DNA from 4 places in the Enterococcus sp. AZ170 genome. Region 4 is predicted to be linked to each of the others. Evidence: riboswitches for the same ligand, from Rfam matches in the RefSeq annotation. Region 4 holds a riboswitch; each other region holds the start of a gene.
The links. Region 4 has a riboswitch for magnesium ahead of IGJ55_RS06735 (LCP family protein). Riboswitches for the same ligand answer to the same signal wherever they lie in the genome.
Positions count from the first base shown of each region.

Region 1 (3,202 bases), 170 kb from region 4:
GAACTGATTGTAATTTTAATATATTTCATCATATTACTAAAAACTTTACGTCCCTCAATCACACCGTCTTCTAAAACATTCAAACTTTTTTCCAACAGAATAATTGAACTAGCGTCTTTCGTAATATCAGCTGCTGTATCAACTGAGATTCCTACATCTGCTTTACGAAGTGCTGGTGCATCATTAATTCCATCTCCCATGAAACCGACTGTGTGACCATTTCCTTGCAGTGTTTCAATAATTCGAGACTTTTGCATCGGGTTTAATTTAGCAAATAAATTAGTTTTTTCGACTTCGTCTTTCATTTGTTCATCCGACATATTATCAATATCAGAACCAAGTACGACATGAGACACTTCGATTCCTACATCGCTACAAACTTTCTTAGCAACGATATCATTATCGCCTGTTAAAACTTTTACATTCACACCATGTTCGTGTAAGGACTTGATTGCCGTGATCGCTGATTTTTTCGCTGGGTCCAAAAAGCCCATAAAACCGATCAGCGTCATTCCTTGCTCATCTTCCACACTATAAATGGCTTCACTATGCACGTCTTTTTTCACCGCTACGGCTAAAGCGCGCATACCTTGTTCATTCATACGAATATTGACTTCACGCATTCTTTTTTGTAATTCAGGTGTTAACGGTACGATCTCCCCGTTGATTTCAGCATGTGTACAAACAGCTTCCATCTCTTCTACCGCACCTTTAGTGATCATAAATTGATGACCATCTGCATTGACCACCACCGTTAAACGACGACGAGAAAAGTCAAACGGAATTTCATCTAGTTTTGTCACGGAATGATACGGACTTTGATTCTTATTTTCCTCATAAAAGTTGATTACAGCGATGTCCATCAAATTTTTCCAACCCGTTTGATAATGAGAATTTAGAAAAGCCATATCTAGAACTTGATCATTAAGTTGTCCTAGCGGATCTAAATGTTGAACCAAAACAACTTTGTCTTCTGTAATCGTTCCGGTTTTGTCCGTACAAAGAATATCCATACTCCCTAGATTTTGAATAGAAGGCAACTCTTTCACAATGACTTTATGTTTGGATAAACTTAATGCCCCTTTTGCTAGGTTACTCGTTACAATCATTGGCAACATTTCAGGTGTTAATCCAACAGCGACTGCAATTGCGAAGAAAAACGCTTCGCCCCATTCACCTTTTGTAATGCCGTTGATCAAAAAGACGATTGGAAACAGAATCATCACCATTCTTAGTAAAAATTTACTAACTTTTGTCAAGCCAATATCAAATGATGTTTTTCCACGTTGTGTTGTCGCATTTTTAGCAATATCACCGAAGAATGTATTTTGTCCAGTCTTCAAAATGATTGCTTTACCTTGTCCACTCAATACATCCGTTCCCATAAAAATCAAATCCTGCATATCTAAAGCAGAAACTGATTCTGAATTCTTATCAATACCTGCATCCACAAATTTTTCGACTGGCATTGATTCACCAGTCAAAGAAGATTGATTGATAAAGAGATCCTTTGTCCATATTAGTACGGCATCCGCTGGAATCATATCACCTGTTGCAAGTGTTACAATGTCTCCAGGTACAACTTCGTCCATCGGAATTTCTTTTGTTTGACCCGCACGCGTTACAGCTGTTGTATTTTCGATGAGTTCTTTTAGATTCAGACTTGCTTTTTGGGAACGATACTCTTGAATAAAGGCAATAATAACACTAGCTAAAATCATGATTCCCATCACAAGTGCTGCTTCAAAATCTTTGGTTACAGCTGAAACGACCATTAATAAAGCTAAGACATAAACAAATGGGTCTTTGAATGCTTCTAAAAACATAATAATTGCAGGTGTTGGTTTTTGTGCGGACACTTCATTTGGTCCATATTCTTCTAAACGATTTTTGGCATCTTCTTCTGATAGCCCTTTTTCTGATGTACGAAGTTCCATCATCAATTCACGTTCAGAAAGCATTGCTAATTTTCTTAATTCTTGGTCTTTTGTTGTTTTCTTCATTTCGGTCATTTTTTTATTCATCATTTTCTTTTCCTCCTTTACTTCATCTTATCGAGGAGAGAAAAAATCATTTCATTTCCATCGTTTCTAAGATGAAGGCTACATTTCGTTTGTTTTTGGTCTGACTGGGGTCTTCCATGAGCCTCTTCCTCTCTTTTGGTTTATTTTGGAACGATAGATTTTTTGTTAGGCGGGAATCTTGTTCTCTTGAGTTCTGCTCTTGCTACTGTTTAACATCTGTCTTCTTTCAATCTGCTTGTTTCTTTTTGCGGAACTTCGCTCCCTTTGGTCGCCAAGTACTGTTCATCATCAGCTCTGGCGAAGCCAGTACGTTTTCCTGTTCTTAGACTTTTTGCTTACTAGTTTCTGTTTTCCTTCTGCCTGCTTGTTTCTTTTTGCGGAACTTCGCTCCCTTTGGTCGCCAAGTACTGTTCATCATCAGCTCTGGCGAAGCCAGTCGCTGTGATTCACAGCAAAAACGCACACTCAACAATAGAGTGTGCGTAAAATAGCAACTTAAATAAAAGTTTCTCTATCGTTGAGCTTTAGCACTAAAGGGCGTAGATAATTTCTTATCAGCTACGTTATGAATAACCTTCACGATCATTCCTGTTCAACCAACTAAGAGTCTCTCGATTCTTTCGCGGCAGCAGCATGTGTCCAAATAGGAGCCTCACCTAACAATTATTCAGTTCTGAATCCTTATCTATCATAGTTTATCTTGTTACAATTGTCAAAAGAAAAAGACATAAAATAAAAAGACATCACTTTTACTAACTAGCCAAGCTCTCCTCTTCCTTGAGAGATTTCTATTCTTGAGAAATTTGCTAATTTTAATTCTTCATCGGATAGATTTTCAACAAGATCGTAAACCCGTTACCAAGCTCAAGAAACTGAGCATCTGCCATCTGTTTGGACTCTGAAAATAATATATTCTCAGCTTCATTCACTTTTAATGTCAAAATCAGCTCTGATAGATAGCTTTATATCGGTACCGAGTAGTTTTCTCCAGTTCCTTCATCTGTCACTACAAGAATTGGCATGACTTGAACGTCTGACACTTTTTTTAAAGGGGTAAACACTACAGCTTTGACCTAGATCCTAGTCAGTAAAAATTAGAATAAAGTAGCAATCAAATGATAGTTGTTTTCAATTATTCAACTTCTGTCATATCTTCAATATATTTATATACTTGTTGG
Region 1 covers NZ_CP172947.1:1,224,056-1,227,257, reverse strand. The annotation lists partial or broken gene mgtA (magnesium-translocating P-type ATPase) at 1-2,039, opposite strand, end outside; M-box (ykoK) riboswitch at 2,527-2,695, opposite strand; gene trxB (thioredoxin-disulfide reductase) at 3,157-3,202, opposite strand, start outside.
Region 1: another riboswitch for magnesium. It lies ahead of mgtA (magnesium-translocating P-type ATPase); the one in region 4 lies ahead of IGJ55_RS06735 (LCP family protein).

Region 2 (3,202 bases), 1.2 Mb from region 4:
TATCCACATGAGAAGTTTGTAAGTACTCATCCACAAAAACTGTCTGATCCGTATGCATTTTAATCTGACCATCCAAATAAGCTAAGTCTGGGCGCACATTCATGGCAAAAATTGCACTATCACATAACAACTGGGATTTTTTGGTTTCGATCATAAGCCCCTCATCTCCATCTGTTATCTTTGCAACAGTTTCATCGAAATGAAACACGACACCGCGGTTGGTCATTTCTTCTTGGACCGGTCTAATCATTTCTTCATCAAAATATTTAAACAATAAGTAATCCATACGCTCAAAAAGATGAACTGCTTTACCCATCTTTAAAAGCGTATCTGCCGCTTCTCCGCCAATTTGTCCCCCACCGATTACGGCTACTTTATCACTGTTTTGTAATTGCTCAATCGCCTTTAACACACCAGATAAAAATTTATATTTTAACACTTTCTCCGAATCACTCCCCGGAATATTCTGAGCCCATTGACTAGAACCTGTTGCTAAAATTAATTTATCGAACGACATCACACATTCTTTTTCTTTTTCCATGTATTTAACAATATGTTGTTTTGAATCTATGCTAATTACTTTTGCACTTAGTAGTAAAGAAATGCCCCATTCTTCTAGTTGTTGCTCCGAAATAAATTGCGCTTTTTCAATAGGATCGATCGTTTCATTAAAATAAAGATTGATGCCGCCAGGTAGATAGCCAATCGTTGCTTGCTTTTCAATTAAATGAATTTCAGCTGCAGGGTGTTTTTTTCTGATTGCCACAGCGGCCGACACTCCTGCAAAAGAAGCCCCAATGATGACGATTTTCACAATAAGACCTTCTTTCTGTATAAGTAAAACGTTTTCTTAAAGGATAGCATACGCTTGACCTAAACGTATAGACATACGCTGATTTGTGTTGATTTTTTAATAAAAAATGACCTGTTTGCTCTATTCTACTCCAGAGTCAACAGGTCATTTTAATTTTCCAGCTATGTGTTAATTGTCTTTCATAAACGCTTTGATCGCTTCAGCATTTTGCTGTTCATCTAACTCGATCACGCTGCCAGAATCTGTATAATCGTTAAATTGCCATGATCCTTCGACTGGAACGGATAATGATTTTAAAGGTTTAACCTTGCCAGTTAAAAAATCTTTTGCTAAATCGATCAAAAGGCTGGTCGGTACATTCGTATCGATTTTCCCAACCATTTTCCCTGCTACTTGAGGCAATTCCCAAATCGGAATCAAATCCTTTGATTGTTCAACTAGCGCATCCATCACTTGCTGCTGACGTCTGATACGGCCGAAATCGCCTTCTTCATCCATCCTAAAACGCGCATACTGCAATAAACTATTACCATGTAATGTTTGCTCACCTTTAAAAATATCCACACCATCTAAATTGATATCTTTTTCAGCTTCGATCGTGACACCCTTAGGATAAAGCTCATCAATAATATCACTGAACTCTTTAAAATCCATGACCACATAATAATTGATTGGTAAATCAAAATTATTTTTTAGTACATCCTTGGTCATTTGAGCCCCGCCATATGCATAAGCTGCATTGATCTTGTCTTGTCCACCATCGGGAAATGTTACATAGCTATCTCTCATGATTGAAATCAATTTGGGTTGCTTCGTTTTTCCATCATAATGTGCGACCATCAAGGTATCCGAACGACCTTGATCTTCATCATCATCTCTAGAATCATTCCCAACGATCATCACGGTTAATTCCTTATCACTTGTTTGTTCGTCACCAGTAAAATTTTGGTTTTTAGTAGGTAGTTTTGCTTCACTCTCTTCTTTGGCTGTTTGAAATGATACTGCTGCATAACAGCCTGCACTCACAACGATTAGCAAAACCGATAGCAAGCTAATGATCATTATTTTTACAGATTTTTTCATTGTACATTCCTTTCTAGACATCAGCGTTAGATGGGCTAGCTCAACTATTTTCTTGACTAAAAGAAAAAAACTTCACCAAGAAAACTCAGCGAAGGGATTAGATTACAGTCTCTTAAACACATGACAAACAACATGTATCGACAAATTACCTAGATCATCTCTTCGTGGAGTTTTAGCACTATATAACGTAAAAAGCATTGCTTTTAGCTACTTTGAAACACGCCTTAATTCGACGAATTTTGTCCTACCCGTGCCAGTCTTTCGACATTTCTGAGCAGTAGCCTGTGTTTATATAGGAGCCTCACCTAACAAGTATTTAATTCATTTTAAACTATAAGCGTATCCAATCACAAAGTCAAATTAAATTCTACCTGAAACCTTTAGGATAATAAGTCCGCTACCCCGTTATCATTGCTACAACGTAGCTGGGGGCTAGAAGAATAAATTTTTTTTAAGAGTAATCTTTACCCTTTCTTAAAAATTCGTTTATCCTCTTTAAATTCAAATTTTAGATAGACATTCTTTGCGTTATCTGTTTCAATGTTTAAAAGACAGATACTTGGAGGATACCATGGAAAATTTTTTAGAAAAACAACAAGCATTCTTTTTTAATTTTTTAACAGATAGTATCGATAACTTTTTACTCGATCATTCTGATGAAACCTACTATGCATTTGCCTTAGTTTGTAATATTCATGAAGAAGGCGAAATCAACGTATACCTTAATACTGTTGAGCTTTGGCAAGACACAACTGACTATTATGCAACTAAAGGATACACTGACCAACAATTACAAGAGATGAAATATAATGCAAAGGATTGGGATGAAGACCAACAATTTGCTTCTCTTCACCTATTCGATGATTGGGTGGAAGATCCACAAGCCATTGAAATGGTTCTTGAATGGATTAGTCAACAACTCATTTTGCTAGTTGATAGCGACACCTTTGAACGTATTCCTAAAGCAGCTGATTTTAAAGTATTAGTTTACGATCATGATGAAGAAGCAGCTGACTCGCAAGAACGCTTTGAAAAATTAACAACATCTGACTATTTCCAATTAAATTGATCAAAAAGCGAGCAGCAGATTTTATTCTTGGGCTCTTTTCAAAAATGCCTACTTTAGGAAGAGGCGTTTTAGCGCTCAAAGATAAGAAAATTCTTGTTTCTGCTCGCTCTCTTTAACGTAAGCCGACATTTGTAACTCTCTTTATCTAAACAATATTTGCTCTTACTATACTAAACCTCTTCTAAAAACAAAGCATTAACTCTTCGATTCCAAAAAGTCTAGTCGTTATTTCATTC
Region 2 covers NZ_CP172947.1:2,611,437-2,614,638, forward strand. The annotation lists gene IGJ55_RS12605 (FAD-dependent oxidoreductase) at 1-814, opposite strand, end outside; gene IGJ55_RS12610 (LCP family protein) at 983-1,897, opposite strand; M-box (ykoK) riboswitch at 2,048-2,217, opposite strand; gene IGJ55_RS12615 (DUF4303 domain-containing protein) at 2,469-2,966, shown strand; gene IGJ55_RS12620 (DUF4809 family protein) at 3,148-3,202, opposite strand, start outside.
Region 2: another riboswitch for magnesium. It lies ahead of IGJ55_RS12610 (LCP family protein); the one in region 4 lies ahead of IGJ55_RS06735 (LCP family protein).

Region 3 (3,202 bases), 610 kb from region 4:
CTCTTACCAATGAGATAATAGATGATCGCATAGCGATTTAAGTTATCTCAATGCTCAGATATTCAATCTTTTAAGAATCGGACCAATGGAAAAAGAGGTATGCTTATCGGAGTAAGTTTCTGAACTGCCCTAGAAACAAATAGACAATAATAAACTTATCTTCTTTAAAAACAGGGTTCTTTTTACAAAGGTCCTTGATCATCTGACTACTGTCATCCATTTGTTTCCATCTCCTTTAGCGTTATATATCTAATAAATTTAAATAATTCGATTTTCTTATTAGTGTAGATTCTTTTCTCAAATGTTTTTAAGACGACATTTCCGTCATTATAGGCTTGTCCTATACTTTGATATCCAAAATGTTCATAAAAACCCCAAGCCTGCATACGCCCGTTTAGAATTATGATTTGGCACCCCATAAGTTCTGCTACTTTTTCAGCAAATTCAAGTAATTTTTTTCCAATACCAAAGCCTTGATGCACTTCATTAATAGCTACTTGTTTGATTTGCCCTATTGTTCTACTCTTTTTTGAAAGAATTAATGTTCCCACAACATTTCCTTCGATCATAGCTGTCATATGAATATCTTTTTCTTCGTTCAAAGGCAACTCTTTGATCCATTCTTTACCAGCACTAGACTTAAGCAATTCGTTTCTTAATTGGACTCCTGCCCAATAGGCTTCACTATTCCAATTGATAATTTTAACCATCACTGTTTTACCATCTTGATTCCTCCGTTCTTTTAGTTAGTCATTTGATTGATTTCTATAACTTCTGAAAGCTGAGACAACTCAGAAATAATCGTATTGATTGCTAGACTACCATTTCTTGTAGCCTCAATTTCCAAAAACAACCGGACTTTTTTTCCAGCTAAATCTGTACAAGAAAATTTAGTGAATGTTAGACAGTACTTATCTAACAACTGGATAATCTCAGTTCTAAGCATGACTTCACTGCTGTTACTAGCAATAACAGAAAGATAATGAATTGTCTCTGTTTGATCGTCTTCTCTTTGAACTGTATAATCATCTATTTTGAAAGATAAATTTCTCAACAGGATGTTCACTAACATTAAGATAACAGCACAAACTACGCCTTCTGTTACAAATCCAGCACCAATCATACTGCCCACAGCTGCTGAACACCATAATGTTGCTGCGGTATTGATGCCAGTTACGCTAAATCCTTCTCGTAAAATCACTCCCCCGGCAAGAAACCCAATACCACTGACGACTTGAGCCGCAATTCGTGTTGGACTATTGTCATCTTGAATCAGCGATGATAGCGAAACGAACTGACATGAACCAAACGTTACCAAAGTCATCGTTCTCATACCAGCCAACTTTTTTCGCCATTGTCTTTCCGCACCGATGATCATTCCTGCAAAGATACTCGCAACAATATTAATTAAAAATGCATAGGCTTTCTCCTTTCTTCGGTTTGTTTGTTTTCAGCTCGTTACGTCCCTCTCTTCGATCGACAAGTACTGTTCAACATCTGCTCTGCTAATGGCAATCGTTGGGTTTCAGTACGTCGGGCACTTCTCTCTCTTCGATCGACAAGTACTGTTCAACATCTGCTCTGCCAATGGCAATCGCAGTGTTTCACAGCAAAAAACCTTCCGCCAAAAACTCAGCGGAAGGTCATAAATAGGCGTACAAAAAAAAGCCTGCATGATCTAATCGTTGAGTTTTGGCACTATACAACGTAAAAAGCAGAGCTTTTAGCTACCTTATGAAAAGCCTTGTAATCGACAATCCCTGTTCTACCCATTGGCATCTCTCGATGTTTTTGGGCAGTAGCCTATGTTTGTATAGGAGCCTCACCTAACAAATCTATTTAGTTGTCTTACAGAAAGAACTATACCACCATCACAAAACAAATGTCAATGTTTTTTCGTTTATTTTTTGAATAAGCAATGATCGTTTCACTACAAAATCAAAAAATCACTGTCAAAAAATACTTGAATAGTGCGTTTTTAACAGTGATTTTTGATAGATTAATTTTTTTCAACTTTGACTACTGAATTACCAACTACTTGAGGTGGGATCGACATTGTCATGGCAGGTAAACCAACTAAGGTAAATTGAATTTTATCTCCCTTTTTCAAATCATTTTCAGTAATACCATCTGCCAATTGTTCATCTGATACATTTAAGATTACGCCATCATTTTTCATCATACCGATTATTTTTTCTGGATCTTCAATTACTTCAACTTCATTTAAAACCAAACGTAGAGATTTGTCTACCGTCTCGTTTCTCCTAGCATCTTCCATTAAAGTGGCTATAAATACTGATTTTGCTTGTTCTTGTTCCACGTTATGAGATGTTTCATCTGTCACTTGATTTTGTTTACTACTCATAGATGTTTCTTCACTTCCTTTTGCAGAATCATGGTTATTTTTCGTACATGCTCCTAAAGAAATCAATGTAATGATAGTTAGCACTGCTAATGTGATTTTTTTCATAGGATATCCCTCCATTATTGATATCTAATTATAAGCTATATTTTTGATTCCAGTCTAATATCATCCTTAGTTCTCTTAAAAAATAAAAAATGATTGAGACAGAACTCTTCGAGTTACATCTCAACCACATGGCTTCCATAAAAGCTGTAGTAGTCTGACCACCTTTAACCATTTCTCCGGTCATTGCCTGACATCGTAATTTCTTGTGCTAAATAACGAATCCGCTCCATGATTCGACGAGCCTTCAACGGCTCTTGTTCCCCACGCTGAGTCACGGTCAAGTGCTTTTCTAAATCCTTTAAATTTAGATTCGATGAAAAAAAAGTCACTAATTGTTCTTGCATCCGATATTGTAAAATCACACTAAGCACATCATCTCGAATCCAAGACGTCATTGATTCCGCACCTAAATCATCAATCATCAAAACAGGGGACTTTTTAACGGCATCCAATTTTGGGCCTACCATATCTTTGCCGATTGCTTGTTTCATTTCGACAGTAAAGGTTGGAAAATGAACAATCGTTGTAACGAATCCCCGTTCAGCTAAGCTGTTGGCAATTGCACCTAGTAGAAAAGATTTCCCTACACCAAATGTCCCTTGTAAATAAAGTCCTTTATGAAATTCTTTTGGATTAGAAGTGTAATCATTTAGAAATTTCATTGTTTCGGCCATCGCTTGAGCACGACCTTGAGATGCTGTATCAAATCTACTTAGGTTCGCTTCTCGCACA
Region 3 covers NZ_CP172947.1:2,004,750-2,007,951, forward strand. The annotation lists gene IGJ55_RS09670 (GNAT family N-acetyltransferase) at 213-710, opposite strand; gene IGJ55_RS09675 (MgtC/SapB family protein) at 743-1,408, opposite strand; M-box (ykoK) riboswitch at 1,671-1,841, opposite strand; gene IGJ55_RS09680 (hypothetical protein) at 2,000-2,470, opposite strand; gene dnaI (primosomal protein DnaI) at 2,635-3,202, opposite strand, start outside.
Region 3: another riboswitch for magnesium. It lies ahead of IGJ55_RS09675 (MgtC/SapB family protein); the one in region 4 lies ahead of IGJ55_RS06735 (LCP family protein).

Region 4 (3,202 bases):
TCAATGGCAAAGCAGCGATTGAAAGAAAGGTGAGAAAAAGTAACATGAATAATAGTTTAGGTTTGCGCAGTACATTTAAGTGAATCCGATAAACAATACTCATGCAAAGTAAACTAAAAAGGAAATACATGGTTTGCTTGATGGCTTTACTAGCAGTGCCTAACTCACTGTCTAACAAGTGATAAGAGCTAGAACTGTAAACCATTAAAATGCCGATGATACAAAGAATCAGATACGGAAGCAAAATATAAAAATCTAGATACTGTAGTTTGGATGGTCTGCTAAGCCGTTTCATCTTTTTGCTCCATCATTCAAAAAATCGTGAATGGCAAGTTGATTTTGTTCCTCGTCAATTTCCAAGACACTGCCAGCTTCGGTATAATCATTAAACGCCCAGCTACCTGAGACTGGGATGGAAAGGGTCTCTAGATTTTTGACTTTACCAGTTAGAAAATCTTTTGCTAAATCGACAAGGACATCTGCTGGAATGTTTGTATCCAAGTAGCCAACAGCTTCACCAGCAATTTTAGGTAATTGTAAGAACGAAACGGCATTTTTAGACTGCTTTGCTAATGCATCCATCACTTGCTGCTGCCTCCTCACTCGACCAAAATCTCCTTCTTCATCCATTCTAAAACGAGCATACTGTAACAACGTATTACCATCCATGACTTGGATACCTTTTTTGATATCAACATTGTCTAAATTAATATCTTTTTCTGCATCAATTTCGATTCCTTTAGGATAAAGCTCATTGATCAAACGGATAAAATTATTAAAGTCGGCTGAAATGTAATAATTGATCGGTAAGCCGAAAGAATCGTTAAGGACTTTTCTAGTTAACTCTGCTCCACCAAACGCATAAGCGGCATTGATTTTCTCTAAACCATATTCTGGGATTTTGACATAAGAATCCCTCATGATCGAAACAAGTTTTGGTTGTTTGGTCTCGCTATTATAATGAGCGACCATCAGCGTATCTGCTCGACCGCCATCTTCATCATCTTCACGACCATCATCACCAATCAGCATAATGGTGATTTCTTTCATATTTGTTTGTTGATCACCGGAAAAATCTTTGTTTTTCGTAGGATTTACTTGAGATTGTGCTGCTTTTTTTCCATTATGGAAGCTGATTACAGTGTAACTGCCGATTGCTGCAAAAAGGAGAACAATACAAAGCAGCGTACAAATTACGATTTTGTTCACTAGTTTCATTTTTTATTCCTCGCTAATCATTTTAATTGATCATCAAATAAAGTGTGCATTAGGAAATCGACTTAGATGTCGGTATAAAAAGATAGTTGTGCTACATATAAAAGGTATTAACAGCTTTATATCAAAAAAACGTTGATATCTCTGCTTATTCACCTCCTGCTAATTAAAAAGCTGAGAAATACCTTATTTATTAAAACAAAAAACCTTCGCTTAACTAACTCAGCGAAGGTGGATTGATTGCAGCACAAATAGAGCTTTTCATCATTCTCATCGTTGAGTTTTAGCACTATGAAACGTAAAAAGCTGAGCTTTTAGCTACTTTGTGAAAAGCCTTAATTCGACAATTCCTGTCCTACCCATGCCTGTCTTTCGACATTTTTGAGCAGTAGCCTGTGTTTTCATAGGAGCCTCACCTAACAAGTTATTCAGATCGCCTTAAATATAGTGAAGATCTTGACTAAAGTCAATAAAGTGAATATTAAATTTTTTATAATAAAACGTTGTGAAATATGCTGACAGGTGTTATTTTATCTAAGCTAAAATAGCACTTTAACCATTAAGGGCACGGTTTTCACTTATCTGATAAGGTTCTACTTTTATATGATTTTGATTTGGAAAAGTTTAATGGTCATTTCTTTACATTTTCTTAAACATATACAGACAAAATACACACGTTTGTAAAACAGAAGCAAATAAAATCCCAAATAGACATCGCATCGGGTTAACATTTATTGTAAGATAGAAAGAAGTGAAAGAATGCGTTTACGGCATAATGAAATGGGGAAAAATAAATGGGCTACAAAAAGACTTCTCAAGGAAATTGGATACTGGTCGAGAATGAAAATGGTGCAACTCTGGGTTATTCAACGGCTTCAGGTGTTACTTTGATAGAAGAAGATGGTTTTGCTTTTAAAGATTTAAATAAGAATGGACTTTTAGATCCTTATGAAGATTGGCGCTTGCCGCTTGAGGAGAGAATTGAAGATTTAACTGCAAAATTGACGATCGATCAGATTGCTGGATTAATGTTGTATAGTAGGCATCAAACGGTTTCTAAAAGTCAGAATCATTTTGTGGAAATGTTCTCAGGAACGTATGACGGAAAATCGCTAGATCATTATAGCGGATCTATTGCGAATTTAACGGATCAGCAAAAAGAATTTTTAGAAAAAGATCATATTCGTCATGTCTTATTAACTCTGGTGGATGCTCCTCAAATTGCTGCTGAGTGGTCGAATAATTTACAAGCAATGGCTGAAAGTTTAGATTTGGGTATTCCAGTAAACGTCAGCTCAGATCCAAGACATAGCACTAGTGCTGATACAGAATTTAATGCAGGTGCTGGTGGGGATATTTCAAAATGGCCAGAGCAATTGGGCTTAGCTGCAACATTCGATCCTGGCTTGGTAAAGCAATTTGGTGAAGTCGCAAGTCAAGAATACAGGGCACTTGGCATCACAACTGCCTTATCTCCGCAAATTGATTTAGCGACAGAGCCACGCTGGATGCGTTTTTCTGGAACATTTGGAGAAGGGGTCAAATTAGTCACCGATTTGGCTAAAGCTTATTGTGATGGTTTTCAAACAACTGAATATGAAACGGATGGCTGGGGCAGTGAAAGCGTCAATGCAATGGTCAAGCACTGGCCTGGTGGCGGAAGCGGTGAAGCTGGTCGTGATGGTCATTATGGTTATGGTAAATATGCAGTTTATCCTGGTAATAATTTTAGTGAACATTTAAAACCATTTCTTCATGGTGCATTTGATCTAGAAGCAGGAACCAAAAAAGCTTCTGCTGTGATGCCTTATTACACAATTTCTTATGATCAAGATCAAAAAAATCACGAAGATGTCGGAAATGGATTTAGTGAATATATCATCAATGATTTATTGCGTAAAAAGTATGCGTATGACGGAGTTGTTTGTACAGATTGGTCGATTACAGCAGACGCGGTCAAATTAGATCAATTTATTGGTGGAAAAAG
Region 4 covers NZ_CP172947.1:1,396,745-1,399,946, forward strand. The annotation lists gene IGJ55_RS06730 (FtsW/RodA/SpoVE family cell cycle protein) at 1-295, opposite strand, end outside; gene IGJ55_RS06735 (LCP family protein) at 292-1,218, opposite strand; M-box (ykoK) riboswitch at 1,477-1,646, opposite strand; gene IGJ55_RS06740 (glycoside hydrolase family 3 N-terminal domain-containing protein) at 2,010-3,202, shown strand, end outside.